Regions from separate parts of the Serratia sp. TSA_130.1 genome, predicted to be linked through region 2. Evidence: predicted binding sites of a transcription regulator. Region 2 holds the regulator's gene; the other holds the start of a gene.
The links. The regulator LexA, encoded in region 2, represses DNA repair genes until DNA is damaged. The targets are predictions, from matches to a motif close to TNCTGTATGTACATACAGNA.
Positions count from the first base shown of each region.

Region 1 (11,150 bases), on a different contig from region 2:
CACAATCTGGTATAGACCAATAGGTGAATAACATGTCCGATCGTAACTACCTGCTGTTGACCCCCGGCCCGTTGACCACGTCGAAAACGGTGAAAGAGGCGATGCTGTATGACAGCTGCACCTGGGATGAAGATTACAACCTCGGCGTGGTGCAGCGCATTCGCCAACGGTTGGTGGCGCTGGCGACGCCGTCCGCCGGTTATACCTCGGTGCTGCTGCAAGGCAGCGGCAGCTTCGCGGTAGAGGGCGTGCTGGGCACGGTCATCGGCCCGCAGGACAAGCTGCTGATCGTCAATAACGGCGCCTACGGGGCGCGGATGATCGAAATGGCGCGGCTGATGGATATCGACCACCACGCTTTCGACTGCGGTGAGGTGAATGAACCGGATGTGACGGCGATGGAGGCGGTGCTGAAAAGCGATGCGCGCATCAGCCATATCGCCATGGTGCACTGTGAAACCACCACCGGCATGCTCAACCCGCTGCAGAAGGTTGCCGGTCTGGCGGCGCGCAACGGCAAGACCTTTATCGTCGACGCCATGAGCAGCTTCGGCGGCATTCCGTTGGATGTGGACGCGCTGGGCATCGATTTTCTGATCAGCTCCGCCAACAAATGCATTCAAGGCGTGCCGGGCTTCGCTTTTGTCATCGCCCGCCGCAGCGAGCTGGAGAAATGCGCCGGCCGCTCACGCTCGCTGTCGCTGGATCTGTATGCCCAGTGGCGTTGTATGGAGGATCAGGCCGGCAAATGGCGCTTTACGTCGCCGACCCACACCGTGCTGGCCTTCGCGCAGGCGCTGAAAGAGCTGGAACAAGAGGGCGGCATTGCCGCGCGCCACCACCGCTATCAGACTAATCAGCGTCGGCTGGTGGCGGGCATGCGCGAGCTGGGCTTTGAAACCCTGCTGGACGATGCGTTGCATTCGCCGATCATCACCGCGTTCTATTCGCCGAAGGCCGACACTTACCGCTTCGCCGAGTTTTATCAGCGCCTGAAGCAGCAAGGTTTCGTGATTTATCCCGGCAAAGTGTCGCAGAGCGACTGCTTCCGCATCGGCAACATCGGGGAAATTTATCCGCAGGATATCGAACGTTTGCTGGCGGCCGTCGGGCAGGCGATGTACTGGAATCAATAAGGATTGACCATGAAACAGATCAACGCAGTGATCCTCGACTGGGCCGGCACCACGGTGGACTTTGGCTCCTTTGCGCCGACGCAGATTTTCGTCGAGGCGTTCAAACACACCTTCGATATCGATATTAGCCTGGCGGAAGCGCGCATTCCGATGGGCCTCGGCAAATGGCAGCACATCGAGGCGCTGGGCAAACTGCCGGCGGTCGACGCGCGTTGGCGACAGAAGCTGGGCCGCTCGATGAGCCATCAAGACATCGACGCGCTGTATCAGGCGTTTATGCCGCTGCAAATCGCCAAAGTGATCGACTTCGCCGATCCCATTGAGGGCGTGCCGCAGGTGATTGCCGGGCTGCGCGAACAGGGCATTAAAATCGGCTCCTGCTCCGGTTATCCGCGCGCGGTGATGGAGGTGCTGGCGCCGGCCGCCGCGCAGCGCGGTTACGCGCCGGATTACTGGGTCGCCACTGACGATCTCGCGGCCGGCGGGCGGCCGGGGCCGTGGATGGCGTTGCAGAACGTCATCGTGCTGGGCATCGATGCGGTGGCGCACTGCGTGAAGGTGGATGACGCGGTGCCGGGCATTGCCGAAGGGCTGAACGCCGGGATGTGGAGCGTCGGGCTGGCGCTGTCCGGCAACGAGTTCGGCGCTACCTGGTCGGAGTACCGTCAAATGGCGGCGGGGGAAATAGCGCAGCGCCGCACGGCGGCCGCCGATAAGCTGTACGCGGCGGGCGCGCATTATGTGATAGACACGCTGGCGCAATTACCGGATGTGATCGCCGATATCAACCGGCGGCTGGCGAACGGCGAGCGGCCGTAACGACCGAAAGCGGGGCATAAAAAAACCGGGGATAATCCCCGGTTTTTTTGTTCTGAGACGGCGTTAGCGGTGAGCCAGTTCGACTTCGTCTTCGCTGTCCATCACGGCTTTGTCGGTTTGCTTCATCAGCTGGCTGGTGATGGTGCCTGCCGCCATCGAGCCGTTGACATTCAGCGCGGTGCGGCCCATGTCGATCAACGGTTCGACCGAGATCAGCAGCGCGACCAGCGTCACCGGCAGGCCCATCGCCGGCAGCACGATCAGCGCGGCGAAGGTGGCGCCGCCGCCCACGCCCGCCACACCGGCGGAGCTGATGGTGACGATGCCGACCAGGGTGGCGATCCACACCGGATCCAGCGGGTTGATGCCGACGGTCGGCGCAACCATCACCGCCAGCATCGCCGGGTAGAGGCCCGCACAGCCATTCTGGCCAATGGTGGCGCCGAACGACGCCGAGAAGCTGGCGATGGATTCCGGCACGCCCAGACGACGGGTCTGCGCTTCCACGTTCAATGGAATGCTGGCGGCGCTGGAGCGGCTGGTGAAGGCGAAGGTGATCACCGGCCACACCTTGCGGAAGAACTTCATCGGGTTCACGCCGGTGAAGGCCAGCAGGATGGCATGTACCACGAACATGATGGCCAGGCCGATGTAGGAGGCCACCACGAAGCTGCCGAGCTTGACGATGTCGTGAATGTTGGAACCGGCGACCACTTTGGTCATCAGCGCCAGCACGCCATACGGCGTCAGCTTCATGACCAGACGCACCAGCTTCATCACCCAGGCCTGCAGGGTGTCGATAGCCACCAACACGCGCTCGCCTTTCGGCTTGTCGTCTTTCAGCAGCTGCAGCGACGCCACGCCGAGGAAGGTGGCGAAAATCACCACGCTGATGATCGACGTCGGGCTGGCGCCGGTCAGATCGGCGAACGGGTTTTTCGGGATGAACGACAGCACCATCTGCGGCACGGTCAGGTCGGCCAGTTTGCCCACGTAGTTGGTCTGGATCGCCGTCAGGCGCGCGCTTTCCTGCGCGCCCTGCACCAGGCCTTCGGCGGTCAGGCCGAACAGGTTGGTGACCAGCACGCCCACCAGCGCGGAGATCAGCGTGGTGAACAGCAGCGTGCCGATAGTCAGTACGCTGATTTTGCCCAGAGAAGAGGCGTTATGCAGCTTGGCCACCGCGCTCAGGATCGAGGCGAACACCAGCGGCATGACGATCATTTGCAGCAGCTGCACATAGCCGTTGCCGACGATGTTGAACCAGCTGATGGATTCTTTCAGTACCGGGTTGTCGGAGCCGTACACCAGCTGCAGGCCCAGACCGAACACCACGCCGACCACCAGGCCGACCAGCACTTTTTTCGCCAGGCTCCATTGCTTGTGGCGGGTTTGCGCCAGCAGCAAAAGGAGCGCGACAAACACCAGCACGTTAATCACGAGCGGAAGATTCATCCCCAATGTCTCCAATAATCTTTCTTATAAAAACGACAACGCATCACGTATGTCGCGATGTAAATATCGTAACAGTTTGCCGAGTGGCCCACTTATATCCAAATGGAATTTGATATAGCTTTTTGTGTGTTTTTGTTCGTTTTATATACTTCAAGGTGATGGGTTAAGCGTTTTTTTGTGATCAGAGTCTGATATTTCTGATTTGCTCGACATAGGATTGCACCGGCAGGGTGAAATCACCTTGCCAGCAGATGGCAAACGCCACCAGGCACAGACACAGCACCCGCTCCAGCTGGTTGCCTTTTTGCGAGTTGAGCAGCGGCAGGCGAAAACGCCAGCGGCATGGCCACAGCAGCGGTACGCCGGCGGGCGTGAGCATGTCGGCCAGCAGATGGCTGAAGTAACCGATGATCATGGCGTGCAGCGCGTCGGCCGGGATCGGCCAACTGCGCGGCACATCAAGCTGAAACAGCGCCATGCCGCCGGCGATCGCCAGCAGGCTGTGGGTGAAACCGCGGTGGCCGAAGGCGCGGGCGATGGGAATGGCGATCCAGCGCAGACGCTGGCCCAGCACCGACTTGGGGTGATCTATGTCCGGCAGCAGTGAGGTCAGCAGCGCGGCGGGTATGATGTGCCACCAGTCGCCGGTAGCCAGCTCTGGCGTCACTTCCGCCTTCTTGGCGAAGATCGCGCAAGCGACAGAGAATATAAGGTGTCCTTCCGCAGTCATGCTGTTGCGATTCCGACTGGTAAACTGTTAATTTATCCAGTATATGGGAAAATTCCCAGTAGTGGAAGCAGTTACCCTGTAACCAATTGTTTATTTTCCCCTGTTTTACAACGGCTTGTTACGGCAATGGGTAACAAAGCATCGATTTTGACGCGCGAGAACAAAAAGCGGGCGATGGGGGGCGTATGGCGGTGAGAAAAAAGACGGTTGCTCGGCGTGTGGCGGGAGGAAGCGGCGGCCTTGAACCGCGCTGCGTGGCAGTGACAACGCGCCGCGGGCCGTCGCTTTCCCTGCCATGCAGCATAATGAGAACGTCATGCCAATTCAATAAAATGAAACGGTGTTTCGTTTATTTTGCGGTGCGGATCCCTTTTATGACGCAGAGCGGCAAACCCAGGGCGCCGATGGCCGGCGCCGCAGGTCAGGCAAAGTGGGCGGGGGTGAGCTGTTCCAGGGTGTCCAGCTTGTGGTCCGCCAGCGTCCAGCGCGGATCGTGACGGTATTCGGCTGCCGGGATCACGATGGAACGCATGCGTGCGGCCTTGGTGGCGATCATGCCGTTAAACGAGTCTTCCAGCGTGATGCAGCGCAGCGGATCGCTGCCCAGGCGTTCGGCGGCGATCAGGTAGACCTCCGGGTGCGGCTTGCTGTACGGCAGGTATTCGGCGGAAACCAGCTGATCGAAGTAATCCTCAAGCTCGAACATCTTCAGCACCTGCCGTTGCATGTGCAGCGGCGAGGCGGAGGCGAGACCGATGTTCAGCCCCTGGCTGCGACACAGCTCCAGCGCCTGCTGAACGCCCGGCAGCAGCGGACGCGTCTCGTGCACCAGCTCGATGGCGCGCTCGATAATCCGCGCCGACACCTCATCAAGCGAAACCCCTTGCCACGGCATCGCCTGATACCACATTTTCACCACCAGATCGATGCGCAGCCCCAGCGTGTCCGGCAGCTTGTGACGGTCGGACAGATCCAAACCCAGCGCGCCGAAGATATCCAACTCAGCCTGCAGCCACAGCGGTTCCGAGTCGATCAACAAGCCGTCCATATCAAAAATTGCGGTTTCAATGCGTTGCGAATAAGCCATTAACGGTTAACTCCTGCCGGCGCGGGTGAATGTGCCCGACACTTTATCATCGCCGGTGACGAGACTAAAACCTTTGCCTGCGCGTTTGGCTTTTGCCAAAACGCAGGATATTCCACACCTCGCGCAATTTCAGCCACCAGCGCTGGTGTTGACGCTCGGTGACCTGTTGCAACATGCGTGCGTAGTCCAGCACCAAACCCGGCGTCCAGGTCATGCTTTCGCCGCGGCTGCGCAGTACCGCCAGCATCCACAGGTTGGGATCGAGCACCAGCAACAGAAAGCGGCGCCACAGATGTTTATCGCCCAGCACGCCTTCCAACGCGCTGTCGAGCGCGCCGATGACCGTGGTGGAGCAGTTGCGCCGGGTCAGATTGTAGGTGGCGTCCTGCCGATAACGCAGCCAGAATGCGCGCAGCGCCGCCGGGTTATAGCGGTAGAATTGAATTTTCTTGTCCGGGGGGCACCAGGCGGCGATCTCGCCCGCCAGGTCGGGCAGGAAACGCCCGTCGACGTTGTTCTGTTCGCCGGCATGCAACAACTGGCGGAAATCCTGAACGGAATGGCTGATGTCGTTGAGCGGGTAGTGACTGATATACACATCCGGCGCGAGCGCCAGGGCGGCGTGACCGGTGGAGATATTGCCGCCGCCGTCGACCGCCGCGATGTATCGGTCGACGATGTAACGCCGGCGCGGATCTTTAGCCGCACCAATCGGTGTCCAGACATACACCGTGAGCGGCGCAGTCTCATCCTCCGGGTGCGGTGGCTGCCGCGCGGGGTGCTGATTCAGAGAGAAGCTTGTCAGTCTCCGGGCGATACGCAATAAGGCCCAACCGGAAAGCACCATCATCACGCCGAGGCAAAAGGGCACCGTCATCCGATGCGGCGCCGGCCAGCCGACAAAAATCATCAACGAAAGCAGGATCTCGCCGCTGCCCGCCAGCGCCACGCCTTTCCATCGACTGTGTTGAATCACCGTGGAGGAGGCGATGCGCACGGCGCCGTCAAGCAGCAGCGCGCTGCCAAACACCACGGTGGCGACGATGTTATCGTCTGCGGGCACGTCCAGCATTAAAAAGGCCATAAAGACAAAACCCAATCCTTTCAGCAGCACCGGCCTGCTGGCCGAAGAGCCGATCACCAGCGCGGCGGATACCGCCACCAACCCCTCCAGCGCCAGGATGACCGCCAGGGCATCCAGCGCCAGCACCGACCGGCCATCCTGCAGGATGTCGAACAGCATCAGCGCCCCTGCGGCTATCCACAGCCAACCGAACAGCACCAACAGACGGCGCTGACCGTGCAGCGCCTGCGCGCCCAGCAATAAGATAATCAGTCGAATCATGGCGGCCTCTGCCCGAATGGATAACGTTATCTCTTCAATGATAGTGTGCCGGCGCGGTTAAGTTTTTGATTTCGACTAATTCGGCTAAGCTTGTAGCACAGCGGGAGTGAAGAAAACGGTGGGCGAGTTTCGCCAACAGCAGGTAGACTTAGCCGATTCGGTTACGTCGCTAACAAGGGGAACACATGACGTATCAACAGGCCGGGCGTCTCGCCATTTTGAAACGCATTCTCGGATGGGTGGTTTTTATCCCGGCGTTGCTGTCGACGCTGATTTCCGTGCTGGGTTTTATCTATCAGCACAGTGAAAAAACCAAGGGCATCAACGCGGTGATGCTGGATTTCGTCCACGTGATGGTGGACATGGTGCGTTTCAACACGCCGTTCCTGAACCTTTTCTGGTACAACTCACCGGTGCCCGACGTGGATAAAAGCCTGTTCAGCGGCGCCAATCTGATGTTCATCATCATCTATATTCTGATCTTCGTCGGGCTGGCGCTGCAGGCTTCCGGCGCGCGCATGTCGCGTCAGGTCAAGTTCATCCGCGAAGGGTTGGAAGACCAGATGATCCTGGAGCAGGCCAAGGGCAGCGAAGGGCACACGCGCCAACAGCTTGAGGAGCGCATTACGCTGCCGCACCACACCATCTTCCTGCAGTACTTCCCGCTGTACATCCTGCCGATCGTGATTGCGGTGATCGCCTGGTTCGTGATCCGCCTGTTGGGGCAGTTGGCCGGCGCGGCCTGAACCATGAACGGGGCGCCGCTCGGCGCCCCGGAACGTTATGACGCTTCGGGCTGCAACAGCGCCTCCACCGCGCGTTGGGCAGCCACCAAATGCTGGCCGCCGAACAGATTGCTGCGGTTGAGCAGGTAGTACAGCTGATACAGCGGCTGGCGTTCGATAAATCCGGCCCCCAGCGGCCACACGCTCTGATAGCCGTCGTAGATCTGCGGCGGCAGCTCCGGATACAGCGGCAGCATCGCCAAATCGCACTCTCTGTCGCCCCAGTAGCTGGCCGGATCGAACAGTATCGGCCCGTTGGCGGTCATCGCGCAGTTGCCCGGCCACAGGTTGCCGTGCAGCAGGGAAGGCTGCGGCTGGTGGTGCTGCAAGCGCAGATACACCCGATCGACGATGTCGTCGATGTCGCCGAAGGTCATGCCTTTTTCCGCCGCCAGCTGCAGCTGCCAGCCGATGCGCTGCTCGGCGAAGAATTCCGACCAGCGGCGTTGCCAGGCGTTGGGTTGCGGGGTGGTGGTCAGATCGCTGTCGAAGTCGAGACCGAACTGCGGTTGCTCGCTCCACTGGTGCAGATGCGCCAGTTGTTGCCCCAGGCAGTAGGCGCCATGGGCGTCGAGGGGTTTCAACTGCTGATACTCCAGCAGCAGGAAGCTGTAGTCGCGATCGCTGCCGACGCCGTACACTTCCGGCACCCGCACGCTTTTGCTGCGCGCCAGCAGCGCCAGCTGATCGGCCTCGGCGGTGAATATCGGCAGTTGTTCACGGGCGTCGCATTTCACGAACACCTCGTTGTCACCGTAACTCACGCGCCACGCCGGGTGAATGTCGCCCCCGGGCAGTTCAATCCTTTCGCGTATCTCTGCGCTGCCAAGATGTTCACTTAACAGACGGCTAACGGCTTGCCACATGGTATTTCCCCCTCTGTGCTGCCTGATAATTCATTAGGTTAGCGTCTTTCCCGTGGTGAAAACACGACGCGGCGCACAGCCGGCGTCAAAGGCGGCGATTTTTTCAGCATCCCGCCAGCTCACAGTATATACCCTATTGATTAATTTAAGCGCAATACCGGTTGCAACTTGATGACAACGGATAAGGGGGCAGAGGAAACAGGATGCGGCGGAGAGCGCCGCCGCATCAGAGGAGGGCGTTTAACTGTCGCCCAGGGCGGTTTGGTTACGCTGTAACGGACGCAGTTTACCGTACAGTAAGGCGATAACGAACAGCACGGCCTGTACAATGACGATGCAGGGCCCGGTTGCGCCGTCGATGTGGAAACTGATCAGCGTGCCGAGCACGCAAGAGAACACCGACACCACCGTCGCCACCATCAGCATGCGATCGAAGCGGCGGCACAGCATAAAGGCGATGATGCCGGGGGCGATCAGCATGGCGATCACCAGGATCACCCCCACAGCCTGCAGCGAGGCGACGATGGTCATCGCCAGCAGACACAGCAGCCCGTAGTGCAGCAGCTTGACCGGCAGGCCAATCACTCGGGCGTGGTGCGGGTCGAAACAGTACAGCATGAAGTCTTTGCGCTTGAGCAACACCACCGCCAGGGTGAAGCCGGCGATCAGCAGGGTTTGCTTCAGCTCGCCGTCGGTGATGCCCAGCATGTTGCCGAACAGAATGTGGCTCAGGTGCTGGTCGGTGTCGATGCGCGAGAACAGCACCAGGCCGAAGGCGAACATGCCGGAGAAAACGATGCCCATCACCGTGTCTTCTTTCACCCGGCTGTTCTCTTTCAGGTAGCCGGTGGCCACCGCGCAGAAGATGCCGGAGAGGAAGGCGCCGATCGCCAGCGGAATGCCGATGACGAACGCCACTACGATGCCGGGCAAGACGGCGTGCGAGATGGCGTCGCCCATCAGCGACCAGCCCTTGAGCACCAGATAGCAGGAGAGCACGGCGCATACCACGCCGGTGACGATGGCGGCGACGATCGCCCGCTGCATGAACGGGTAGGCGAAGGGTTCGCTGAGCAGTTGGTAGAGCGTGTCCATCAGCGGCCTCCGGTTGGTGACTGTGCTACGCGACGTTTTGCCGCCAGCAGGCCGTGTTTCGGCGCGAAGCAGAACGCCGCCAGGAACACCAGCGTTTGCAGGGTGACGATCACCCCGCCGGTGGCGCCGTCGAGGAAGAAACTCAGGTAGGCGCCGATGCCGCTGGTCAATGCGCCGATGATGATGGCGATGATCACCAGCCGGCTGAAGCGGTCGGTCAGCAGATAGGCGGTGGCGCCCGGCGTGATCACCATGGCGATCACCAAAATGGCGCCGACGGTTTGCAGTGCGGCGACGGTGCAGGCGCTGAGCAGGGTGAAGAACAGGATCTTCAGCTTCAGCGGCGACAGGCCGATCGACACCGCGTGGCTTTCGTCAAAGAACACCGCCAGCAGATCTTTCCACACCAGGCACAGGATCAGCAGCGAAACGCCGATGATGATTTCCACCTGCAGCACGTCTTCGTCGGCGATGCCGAGGATATTGCCGAAGATGATCGACTGTACGTTGACCGAGGTGGGGTTGAGCGACACGATCAGCAGGCCGACGGCAAAGAAGGTGGAGAAGATAAAGCCGATGATGGCGTCTTCGCGCAGCCGGGTGATGTGGCGCACCAGCGTCATCGCCAGCGCCGCCAGCATGCCGGTGAAGAAGGCGCCGGCGGCGTAGGGCAGGCCGAGGGCATAGGCGCCGGCCACGCCGGGCACCACCGAGTGCGACAGCGCATCGCCCATCAGCGACCACCCTTTCAGCATCAGGTAGGCGGACAGAAACGCGCAGGCGGCGCCGACGATGGCGCTGACCCAGATGGCCTTCACCATGTAGTTATAACTGAAAGGTTGCAGCAGAAGGTCCAGCATCAGGATTGTTTCTCCCTGGCCTGACTGTTGGCAGGCGGATCGCTCTTGGTGTGGCCATAGAACACCGCCGGGCGTTCATCGTCGGTCAACACCGTGACGGTGCGCGGATCGTTGTCGTCGTGCAGATCCGGGCCGGAGAGGTTGATATGGCGCAGCACGCCGCCGAACGCCAGCTCCAGATTACTCTGGGTGAAGGTGGTTTCGGTCGGGCCGGCGGCTAACACCGTGCGGTTGATGAGGATCACCCGATCGCAGAACTCCGGCACGCTGCCGAGGTTATGGGTGGAAACCAGGATTAAATGCCCCTCGTCGCGCAGCGAGCGCAGCAGATCGATAATGGCATTCTCGGTTTTCACATCCACGCCGGTGAAAGGCTCATCCAGCAGCAGCACCGTGCCCTGCTGCGCCAGGGCGCGCGCCAGAAACACGCGCTTCTTCTGACCGCCGGAGAGTTCGCCGATCTGCCGGCCGCGCAGCTCGCTGAGGCCGACGCGCTCCAGCGCCTTGTCGACCCGCAAGCGATCCTCGCGCGACGGAATGCGCAGGAAATTCATCTTGCCGTAGCGGCCCATCATCACCACGTCTTCCACCAGCACCGGGAAGTTCCAGTCGACGTCTTCGGTTTGCGGCACGTAGGCGATCAGGTTCTTTTTCAGCGCGTCCGCCACCGGTTTGTCGCTCAGCGACACCCGGCCGCTGGTGGGCTTGACCAGCCCCATGATGCTTTTGAACAGCGTCGATTTACCGCTGCCGTTAACGCCCACCAGCGCGCAGATAGAACCGCCGCTCAGGGTAAAACTGGCGTTATGAATGGCGGTGTGCCCGTTGTTGTAGGTCACGGTGACGTCGTCCACGCTCAATTCAGGGCGGACAAACAGCTCATGGGTCATTGATCGAATCCTTTGGCGATGGTTTGCACGGTGGTGTTAAGCAGATCGATATAGGTCGGCACCGGGCCATCGCGGGTGGACA
Region 1 is NZ_JBQZFS010000004.1:341,973-353,122, reverse strand. It holds gene phnW (2-aminoethylphosphonate--pyruvate transaminase) at 33-1,136, shown strand; gene phnX (phosphonoacetaldehyde hydrolase) at 1,146-1,955, shown strand; gene ACUTQY_RS17305 (L-cystine transporter) at 2,019-3,410, opposite strand; gene ACUTQY_RS17300 (metal-dependent hydrolase) at 3,592-4,140, opposite strand; gene hxpB (hexitol phosphatase HxpB) at 4,562-5,227, opposite strand; gene ACUTQY_RS17290 (HdeD family acid-resistance protein) at 5,292-6,572, opposite strand; gene ACUTQY_RS17285 (YniB family protein) at 6,758-7,318, shown strand; gene ACUTQY_RS17280 (fructosamine kinase family protein) at 7,354-8,223, opposite strand; gene ACUTQY_RS17275 (metal ABC transporter permease) at 8,464-9,318, opposite strand; gene yfeC (iron/manganese ABC transporter permease subunit YfeC) at 9,318-10,178, opposite strand; gene ACUTQY_RS17265 (manganese/iron ABC transporter ATP-binding protein) at 10,178-11,068, opposite strand; gene ACUTQY_RS17260 (metal ABC transporter substrate-binding protein) at 11,065-11,150, opposite strand, start outside.
Region 1: ACUTQY_RS17300 (metal-dependent hydrolase) is a predicted target of LexA. The motif match lies at 4,163-4,182, and genes of this name have one in related genera.

Region 2 (11,150 bases):
GAAAAGCGGCCGTTATCAGGAAGCGCTCGATATGCTCAATACGTTGAAAAATCCCAACACCGCCGTTGCGCTGAACTATCGTGGCTACGCCACGCGCAAGCTTGGCCGCACCGATGAAGGGATCGGCTATTATTTAAAATCAGTAGCCCTCGATCCGAAATACCCCAAAGTGCGCGAGTACCTGGGGGAAGCCTATATGCTGAAAGGCCGGCCCGATCTGGCTCGCCAACAGCTGCAGGTGATCCAGTCGCTGTGCGGCACCGGGTGCGAGGAGTACCGCGATTTGGCGGCGGCCATCGACCGCCACCCGGAATCTTGATCCGACGCGCCTGCGGAGGTGACTATCAGCGGCGATGCGATACGCGATGAACTCGGCCACTATCTCTCCCGCCTGTGGCGCTATGCGCTGGTGCTCTCGCACCGGCGGGATGTCGCCGACGATCTGGTGCAGGCTACCTGCCTGCGTGCGCTGGAGCGCGCCGCGCAATTCACCCCCGGTTCACACCTGGATCGCTGGCTGTTTTCCATCTTGCACTCTATTTGGCTCAATGAAATTCGCGCCCAACATCTTCGCCAGGGGCAAGGCTGCATGGCGGCGGAAGAGCTGGGCGATGCGGACAACGGCGAACAGCCGGTCTGGCTCCATGAAGTGATGCGGCGCGTCAGCCGGCTGCCGACGGCCCAGCGCAACGCGCTGTTTCTGGTGTATGTCGAAGGGCTGTCTTACCGGGAAGCCGCAAAAGTGCTGGCGGTGCCGATCGGCACCGTCATGAGCCGTTTGGCGACCGCACGTCTGGCATTGGCCGATGACCGCCCGTTGGCAAACGCCGGCCCGCACCGCAAAGAGCGCCATCCCGCCCCCTTGCCTCCTGCTCGTCGATAACGCCCTATTCCAACGAGCGGATAACCCGGCATGGCTGCCCCAGAGGGGGTTATTGAGCTTTGCCCAAATAAACTAGAGGTAGCAACGCTTTAGAATCGATTACCTTTTACCATTGTAAATACTCTGATACTATGTTTTTATTAACGTCATAAGGAAATATAAGGATGTTCCTAAAAAAAGGAAAATCGTGGAAACCGCATATTTATTCTCTTATGATATCTGCTATTTACCAACATAAAATATATGATTACTGAAAAAGTAAAAATAAGGAAATTACAATAATCATGTTTAAAATAAAGATATCAATACTACATTGTCCATTGAAATAATAATTATCGAGCATACCATAATTTACTAGCCCTCAGGTATAAATACCGCCAAACCAAGGAGACCTTAATAATGAAGCTTACTTCATAACGAAGTTTAACCAAGGTGTTCAGGGCAATATTTTTAGTTTTCTAAATTAAAAAGTGAAAATAACTAAATACCATAATCATTCAAAAAGGTAATTATGAAAAAATTAGAATCATTACAGTACGCTAGAGCGATAGCAGCTATGCTTGTCGTCATAGACCATACTGTAACGCAATTCTCGCTCTATCAGTCTACAGGCATTGACTTTATTGATACAATGCTTAAGAAAACAGTTAATATGGGTAACATTGGCGTATATGTTTTCTTTGCTATCAGTGGCTATATAATGTCCTATACGACAAAAAACAAAACCTTTGATGTTTCATATGCTAAAGTTTTCATACAAAAAAGAGTAAAGAGGATATATCCTTTATATTGGGTATATCTTTCAGTATTTCTTGCATTATGGGGTTTAGGCCTGGCAATGCGCTCCCATCACTATAGTGTCTCACAAATATTATTTTCATATCTTCTCATACCATATGGAATAACGGAAGATAAAATAACACCACCAGTTTTGACACAAGCATGGACATTAAGATATGAAATGCTATTTTATATAACATTTGCATTTTTCATAATGTTAGGAACAAGCAAGAAATTAATGCCGATTTTATTACTTGTATTTTTTTCAGCATTAGTAATGCTTTCACACCTTAATATATTCCCTGCGGCAGAATTGAATTTATTTTTCTCAAATTGGTTACTTTTACTTTTCGTACTGGGGATATTACTAGAGAAAAACCAACATGTTATAACAAAAGTTCTGGCAGGAGTGAATAATCATACCCTGTGGATAATTACAACCATATTGATACTAATAGCGACCTACATTGACAAACCTGTAATCCTAGACTACCTATTAAGCGTATTGATACTGATTTTTATCTTACCGATTAATCAAGATAGTAAAACCCTCTTAAAGATTGGTGATGCATCATATACTATATACTTGAGTCACTCATTCATAGTGTTAGCTTACGGAATGGTATCTAAAAGCACTTCCAATATATGGATATGCCTAATTTCCGGCTTTATCACAATACTTGCATCTGCCATTTTAGGTATATTGCTGTATGAAAAAATAGAAAAAAGAATACATCGTTAATTGGAACATAAATAATTAATGGCCACTTAATAAAAGTGGCTATCAAAATTATAAAAAAACGTCTCATCAAATAAAAAACCATGAAACTCAATAAAATATATAGCATCAAGGATAGCGCAAAGCAGTAAAATCTAATAAGATTACTATTAAATCACTCATCATTACACGATTTAAAATAATATTGTTACAGACAATATTATTTTTGCCATGTGCCCCCTTCCCCCCATAATCCCCCCTTTATAGACCTTACGATACATCCCGATCAGTTCTTCATCGCGGCTGTTGTACTCCAGGCCGCTTAACAGCTTCTCTCTTTCCGTCATCACACAGGGCTCCTGCTCATCACGCGGGTGAAAGGCGTTATACCGCTCTCGTCCCCCGCTCTCCAGCGCTAAAAACGGCAACGTTGATTTGCCGCCCGACGGCGGGGAAAAGTTGTGACGCATCTCTCTTTTAGCGCGATCGGCGCGCCTTTCCCTGCGCTATCATCAGGGGAAAAGGGGGCAACTCTCGGCGATTCGCCGTAATCATGGTAAAATCGGCTTTTTTACGTACCGGGATATTTGCGATGAACTCAACCACCCAGGAAAAGCTGCTGGCGCAGGCTGAACGCCTCTGCCAGCAACGCAATGTGCGATTGACGCCGCAACGGCTGGAAGTGCTGCGTCTGATGACTCAGCAACCCGGTGCAATCAGCGCATATGACCTGCTCGATCTGCTGCGCGTCGCCGAACCGCAGGCCAAGCCGCCGACGGTATACCGCGCGCTGGATTTTCTGCTGGAGCAAGGGTTTATCCATAGAGTGGAATCGGCCAACAGCTACGTGCTGTGCCACCATTTCGAACAGCCGATGCATACGTCCGCGCTGTTTATCTGCGACCGCTGCGGCCAGGTGACCGAACGCACCACCGAAGGCGTGGAGGAAACGCTGCAGAAGCTGGCACAGGAAGCCGGATTTGCACTGCGGCACAGCGTGGTGGAAGCGCACGGTCTGTGCGCCGGTTGCGTTGAAGTTGAAGCTTGTGACAGCAAGCATGACTGCGCCGAACACGATCACAGCATCGCCATCAAGAAGAAGTAAGACGAAGTCAGGTACTTCCCTGTACCTGCGGCCGGGGCGCCAGAGGATGGAGCGACGCCGGCCTGCGCTGTTGCCGGCCGCCGTCAGTGGCGGCCCTGCGTGTTACCAGCGGTGTTTGGTGTGATCTTCCCAGGCCTTCACCTCTTTTTCGGCCGCCTCTTTCTGGTAACCGTAGCGCTCCTGAATTTTGCCGACCAGCTGTTCGCGTTTCCCTTCGATGACCGTCAGATCGTCATCGGTCAGCTTGCCCCATTTCTCTTTCACTTTGCCTTTCAGCTGCTTCCAGTTACCGTCGGCTTGATCTTTATTCATAGTCTCTCCGTTAACCTGTGGTGAATCAGTGATCCCTGTTGCCGGTCGGGGTTAACCAGAAATTTTTCTGGCCGATGCTTCCTTCACCTTAAGAAGCACCGCTCCCCTTCATTTACCAGCCACATGATTCATTCTAGTTAAACATGGAAATAAAAAAGCCAAAACACAGAATAAAAAACCATTAACAAACAAAATAAAAACAAAAAACGCTAACAAACAACGAACTAACGCGAACAGATCAAGGCTGAAAACATGTAAGCAAACATGACCAAAATCATAAGAAAAACTAACCATTAACCCAACAAAACGTCCGGTTTAATGTGCAGTAAACCAGCTGCCGCGCACCTGGTGACGGTGCCAAATCCAGCCCAATGCCACGCCACGCAACGTCAGAAACACCGCCAGCGCCAGCCAGAGCCCGTGATTGCCAAGCAGCGGCACACTGAACAGCGTCAGACCGTACCCTGCCGCGGCCACCGCCATGCTGTTACGCATCTCAGCGCCGCGCGTGGCGCCGATAAACATGCCATCCAGCAAATAGCACCACACCCCGACCAGCGGCAAAATGACCTGCCACGGTAAATAGTGGGCGGCCAACGCGCGCAGCTCCGGTAGGGAGGTCAACGCCGCCACGATCTGCTGGCCGGTAACGGCATACGCCAGGCCGAAGGCCAACGCGACCAGCCCCGCCTGCCTGCAGGCCGCGTGCCACACCTTACGCAGTTGGCTGCCGTCCCGGGCGCCGTAGGCGTGGCCGGAATGGGCCTCCACCGCATAAGCGAAGCCGTCGAGCGCATAGGCGGTAAACGTCAGCAGGTTCATCAACACCGCGTTAACCGCCACCACATCGCTCCCCAGGCGAGCGCCGAAAATGGTCAGCGACGCAAAGCACAGCTGCAGCAGCAATGAACGCAACATGATGTCGCGATTGAGCGCCAGCAGGCGACGCAGATCGCCACGCCAGGCCTGACGCAACATCGCCAGGGTAATACCACGCAGACGCATCACCCGCCACGCCAGCCACAGGCCGAGCAATAGCGTGGCATATTCGGCGATGGCGGTGGCCGCCGCCGCCCCTCGCACGTTCCAACCCAGGCCCATCACCAGCCAAATATCCAGCACGATGTTCAGCAGGTTGCCGACGATCAGCAGGATCACCGGCGCACGCACGTACTGCACGCCGAGCAGCCAGCCCAGCAGCACCAGGTTGGCCAGCGCCGCTGGCGCGCTCAACCAGCGGATCTCAAGAAAACGCCGCGCCTGCTCCAGCACCGCGCCATCGCCGCCGACGATCCGCAGCGCCAGTTCGATCAGCGGGTAGCGCAACAGGACGATCGCCCCCCCGGCCAACAACGCCAGCAGCAGCGGTTGCATAAAGGCGCGCGCCAGCGCCTGCGGGTTCTTCGCTCCCAGCGCCTGCGCCGCGAGGCCGGTGGTGCTCATGCGCAGGAACAGCAGCAGCATGAACAGGAAGCTGGTCGCCACCGCGCCGATCGCCACGCCTCCCAAATAGATCGGGCTGTCGAGGTGGCCGATCACCGCGGTGTCCACCAGCCCGAGCAGCGGCACGGTGATATTGGAGAAAATCATCGGCAGGGCGAGGCGCCACAGGGCTTTATCGGTGTCGCTGGTGAAGGCGGAAATCAGGCGCATGATGGGATGTTCCTGTGACAGAGTGACGAAGGGCGAAGTCAGAAACAAAAACGCCCCAAAACAGGGGCGATTGATACAGGGAGCGGCGGTAATGGCGCGGCGATTAAATCCAGTCGCCGTTGCGGATCACGCCGACCGCCAGCCCTTCGATCGTGAAATTCTGCTGGCGCAGATCGACCACGATCGGTTGGAATTCGTTGTTCTCCGGCAGCAGTTCAACCACGTTGCCGTGCTTTTTCAAGCGTTTGACCGTCACTTCGTCTTCGATGCGCGCGACCACGACCTGGCCGTTGCGCACGTCTTGTGTTTTGTGCACCGCCAGCAGATCGCCGTCCAGAATGCCGATGTCGCGCATCGACATGCCGTTCACCCGCAACAGGAAATCGGCGCTCGGTTTGAACAGGGATGGATCCACCTGGTAGTGCCCTTCGATGTGCTGCTGCGCCAGCAGCGGCTCGCCGGCGGCGACGCGGCCGATCAGCGGCAGCCCTTCTTCTTCTTCCATCAGCAGGCGGATACCGCGCGACGCGCCGGAGACGATTTCGATCACGCCTTTGCGTGCCAGCGCCTTCAGGTGCTCTTCGGCGGCGTTAGGCGAACGGAACCCCAGACGCATCGCGATCTCGGCACGCGTCGGCGGCATGCCCGTTTGCGAAATATGATCGCGAATCAGATCGTAGACCTCTTGCTGTCTGGTAGTTAGTGCTTTCATTCCGCCCCCTGTTTGTTTATACAGTCTTGCTGTGAGTATATACAGGTAAGCGCGGATTGGGAACCGAAGAATAAATAAAAATCAGTCAGTAGGCGCTTTGCATCAGCCAAAATGCTGCCACAAGACCGTGCCCCAAACGAACAGCGCGAGTACGATCGCCAGCGACACCGCCGCCGATCCCATGTCCTTGGCCCGCCCGGACAGCTCATGGTGTTCGCTGCCGATGCGATCCACCACCGCCTCGATCGCGCTGTTCAGGATCTCGACGATCATCACCAGCGCCACCGATCCGATCAATAAAATGCGCGCTATCGCACCCACGTCCAGCCAGACAGCCAGTATGATAGCCAGGAGGGTCACCACCAGTTCCTGGCGGAACGCCGCCTCGTGTTGCCAGGCGGCGGAAAGCCCTTTATAAGAATAGCCGGCGGCCTTGATGATGCGGGTCAATCCGGTTGCTTGGTTTGCCATGTTTTCGTGCCTTTCTCAGAGGTCGGTCATAATAAAAAGAGTCTAGAACAGTCCGCGCTGACGGCTCTCGGTTTTCGAACACCACAGATCTGCTACCCGGTTTCTGGTATGCTTGCGGCGCATTGCTAACAAGAGGCTTCACGTTGTTATGTCAGGTTGGCGTAAAATTTATTATAAAATATTGAATTTACCACTTAAATTGTTGGTAAGAAGTAAGGTCATCCCTTCAGATCCGGTTACCGAGCTAGGGTTGGATCCCTCACGGCCGATTTTGTATGTTTTACCTTACAATTCCAAGGCGGATTTGCTGACGCTGCGCACCCAGTGCCTGGCGCAGGATCTGCCCGATCCGCTCAACGCGCTGGAGATCGACGGCACTGTGCTGCCGAGCTACGTGTTCATTCACGACGGCCCGCGCGTGTTCCGCTACTACACCCCGAAAGAAGAGTCGGTAAAGCTGTTCCACGACTACCTGGATCTGCATCGCAGCAATCCGGATCTCGACATTCAGATGCTGCCGGTTTCGGTCATGTTCGGCCGCTCGCCGGGCCGCGAAGGCCACGGCACGCCGCACCTGCGTCTGTTGAACGGCGTGCAAAAATTCTTCGCCGTGCTGTGGCTCGGCCGCGACAGCTTCGTGCGCTTCTCCAACACCGTTTCGCTGCGCCGCATGGCCACCGAACACGGCACGGATAAAACCATCGCGCAGAAACTGGCGCGCGTGGCGCGCATGCACTTCTCGCGTCAACGCCTGGCCGCTGTAGGCCCAAGCCTGCCGGCCCGTCAGGATCTGTTCAACAAGCTGTTGGCGTCCAAAGCGATCGAAAAAGCGGTCGAGGACGAAGCGCGCAGCAAGAAGATCTCGCACGAGAAGGCCCAGCAGAACGCCATCGCGTTGATGGAAGAGATCGCCGCCGACTTCTCCTACGAAACCGTGCGTCTGTCCGATCGCGTGCTGAGCTGGACCTGGAACCGGCTGTATCAGGGCATCAACGTCACCAACGCCGAGCGCGTGCGCCAGCTGGCGCAGGACGGCCACGAGATCGTCTACGTGCCCTGCCACCGCAGCCACATGGACTATCTGCTGCTGTCCTACGTGCTGTATCACCAGGGCCTGGTGCCGCCGCACATCGCCGCGGGCATCAACCTCAACTTCTGGCCGGCCGGCCCGATCTTCCGTCGCCTGGGCGCGTTCTTCATCCGCCGCACCTTCAAGGGCAACAAGCTTTACTCGACGGTGTTCCGCGAATACCTCGGCGAGCTGTTCACCCGCGGTTACTCGGTGGAATACTTCGTGGAAGGCGGCCGCTCCCGCACCGGGCGTCTGCTGGAACCGAAAACCGGCACCCTGTCGATGACCATCCAGGCGATGCTGCGCGGCGGCGCCCGTCCGATCACGCTGGTGCCGATCTACATCGGCTACGAGCATGTGATGGAAGTGGGCACCTACGCCAAAGAGCTGCGCGGCGCCACCAAGGAAAAAGAGAGCCTGTTGCAGATGCTGCGCGGCCTGCGCAAACTGCGCAATCTGGGCCAGGGTTACGTCAACTTCGGCGAACCGCTGCCGTTGACCGCTTACCTCAACCAGCACGTGCCGCAGTGGCGCGAGTCGATCGATCCGATCGAAGCTCAGCGCCCAAGCTGGTTGACGCCGACGGTCAACGATCTCGCCGGCCAGATCATGGTGCGCATCAACAATGCCGCCGCGGCCAACGCCATGAACCTGTGTTCCACCGCGCTGCTGGCCTCGCGCCAGCGTTCGCTGACCCGCGAACAATTGCTCGAGCAGCTCGAGTGCTACCTGCAGCTGATGCGCAACGCGCCTTACGCGCATGACGTCACCGTACCGACGCAGACGCCGGACGAGCTGCTGGATCACGCGCTGAACATGAACAAGTTCGAGGTGGAAAAGGACAACATCGGCGACATCATCATTCTGCCGCGCGAGCAGGCGGTGCTGATGACCTATTACCGCAACAACATCCACCACCTGCTGGTGTTGCCGTCGCTGATCGCCAGCATCGTCATGCATCATCGCCGGGTATCGCGCGCCGAACTGCTGCGCCAGATTGGCATGATTTACCCGATGCTGAAAGCCGAGCTGTTCCTGCATAACGACAAGGAGCAGCTGCCGGACGTGCTGCGGCCGATGATCGACGAGCTGATCCGCCAACAGCTGATCTGCGACAAAGGCGACGAGCTGGTGCTGAACCCGGCGCGCATTCGCCCGCTGCAGCTGCTGGCCGCCGGGGTGCGCGAAACCCTGCAACGCTACGCCATCACTATGTCGATCCTCAGCGCCAACCCGAGCATCAACCGCGGCGCGCTGGAGAAAGAGAGCCGCATCATGGCACAGCGTCTGTCGGTGCTGCACGGCATCAACGCGCCGGAGTTCTTCGACAAGGCGGTATTCTCCACCCTGGTGGCGACGCTGCGCGAAGAAGGCTACATCAACGACAGCGGCGATGCGATCCGCGAGCACACCCTCGAGGTGTACAACATGCTGAGCGATCTGATCACGCCGGAAATCAAGCTGACCATCGAAAGCGTCAACATGCCGGAAGAGACCAACGCTCTGCCGCAAACCAATGCGCAAGAAGAGAAAGACGAGTGATTTCGCCCGGCGCGGAAACACAAAAGGCACCCCGAGGGGTGCCTTTTTTCTTGCTGCAGGAAACCGTTACGCCGGCAGATAGCTGAGCGCGATGCCGATAAACACCACCAGCCCGACATAATTGTTCTGCAGGAAGGCCTTGAAACAGGCCTCGCGCTCGCGCCCGGCGATCTGCTTCTGCTGGTGAATGAACAGCGCGCCCGCCAGCAACAGCGACCAGTAAAACGCCCCGCCGAGCTGCGCCAGATAACCGACCCACACCAGCAGCAGCAGCGTCGCGAACTGCAACAGCCCGACGATCAGCTTGTCATAACGCCCGAACAGGATAGCGGTGGACTTGATGCCTATTTTCAGATCATCGTCGCGATCGACCATCGCATACAGCGTGTCATAGGCCACCGTCCAGCAGATGTTCGCCAGCAGCAGCAGCCAGCAGCTGAGCGGCAGCGATTCGCTGACCGCCGCATAGCCCATCGGAATGCCCCAGCCGAACGCGGCGCCCAGCACGAACTGCGGCAGGTTGGTCACCCGCTTCATAAAAGGATATACCCAGGCCAGCGCCAGCGCCGCCAGCGACAGCCAGATGGTCATCGCATTCAGCGTCAACACCAGGCAGAACGAGATCAGCACCAGCACCACGAACAGCACCTTGGCCTCTTTCGCGCTCACCCGGCCGCTCGGCATCGGCCGCCCGGCGGTGCGCTTTACGTAGCCGTCCACCGCGCGATCTGCGTAATCATTCACCACGCAGCCGGCGGCGCGCATCAGGAACACGCCGAGCACGAACACCACCAGAATCGACAGCGGCGGCACGCCTTTCCCGGCCAGCCACAGCGCCCACAGCGTCGGCCACAGCAGCAACAGCGTGCCGATCGGTTTATCAATGCGCATCAAATGGCTGTAAGCCCGCCATTTACTTTGAGTCACGCTTCCCTCCAACGTCTTGCTCTCCTCTCTTATGCGGGAACCGCTGAATACAGCGGCGAAGCCGGTAAAAACAGTTCGGTCAGCAGCAGCGGCTTGCCCGCCAGCCGCAGCCGTGAACGACGCGCCCACAGCGCGTCCTGCCGGCCGATATGGATATAGTCGCGGGTCAGATCGCCGCTGCTGAACAGATAGCGCCCGAGCGGCAGCGTCCCCAGATCCACCAACGCCTGATCGGGGCCGGTCAGCGTATGTTCCGGGATCACCGTGCGCCCCAGCAGCCAGGGCTGGTCGTCGCCCAGCAGCACCACTTCGCGCAGCCAGTAGCGCGGGCTGTCGGGCAGGTGGTTCGCCTCGTCGCCCAGCGCCTCGCGCGTGACGAAGCATTCGCGCTGCGGTTCAACGCGCACCTGGGCGCAATGGCGTTCAAATCGGCGGGTCATGGAGCCTAACTCCATCAGCCAGTCGCTGACGGCGGCGGGCGCCGGAGGATCCTGTTCGGATAACCACTCCAGCGGCGGCAGGATGGAATCCCTGATGCCAGACATTGCTTTACTCCTCGCCTGAACCGCAGCCGGTACGGCGCGCCAGACGATACAAACTGTTAACAGGCCCCCATTGTAGCGCAGAAATGCGAAAGCGGCAGGCTGATTCGTGGCGAAAACGGCAGGCCTATCGGCCGGAAAAACCGGGGTTCTGTCATCTTTTTGCCATCCGCATTCTCTATCTTCATTTCCCGGCGCGCTGACGATTCTGTGATCGCCCGCAAAGTTTCAGCTTCCTCGCGTTGTGTTATCTACGCGCGTAGATACCCTGATACAGCAGCGTTGAATCGCCATGCGTCCGACATGATTTGTCGGCACACCTTTGTTGCCGGCACCAGGGAAACCATCTTTAACCGCGCCCCTCCAGGCGCAGAACAAAAGAGGATAGCACTGCCATGAGCGAAACAACGCTTGCCCCTTCACAGACCGCCGA
Region 2 is NZ_JBQZFS010000010.1:31,695-42,844, forward strand. It holds gene ACUTQY_RS23605 (tetratricopeptide repeat protein) at 1-319, shown strand, start outside; gene ACUTQY_RS23610 (RNA polymerase sigma factor) at 338-883, shown strand; gene ACUTQY_RS23615 (acyltransferase family protein) at 1,395-2,405, shown strand; gene ACUTQY_RS23620 (hypothetical protein) at 2,576-2,851, opposite strand; gene zur (zinc uptake transcriptional repressor Zur) at 2,974-3,486, shown strand; gene ACUTQY_RS23630 (CsbD family protein) at 3,589-3,798, opposite strand; gene dinF (MATE family efflux transporter DinF) at 4,114-5,451, opposite strand; gene lexA (transcriptional repressor LexA) at 5,555-6,163, opposite strand; gene ACUTQY_RS23645 (diacylglycerol kinase) at 6,266-6,634, opposite strand; gene plsB (glycerol-3-phosphate 1-O-acyltransferase PlsB) at 6,783-9,248, shown strand; gene ubiA (4-hydroxybenzoate octaprenyltransferase) at 9,315-10,187, opposite strand; gene ubiC (chorismate lyase) at 10,205-10,720, opposite strand; gene ACUTQY_RS23665 (MFS transporter) at 11,113-11,150, shown strand, end outside.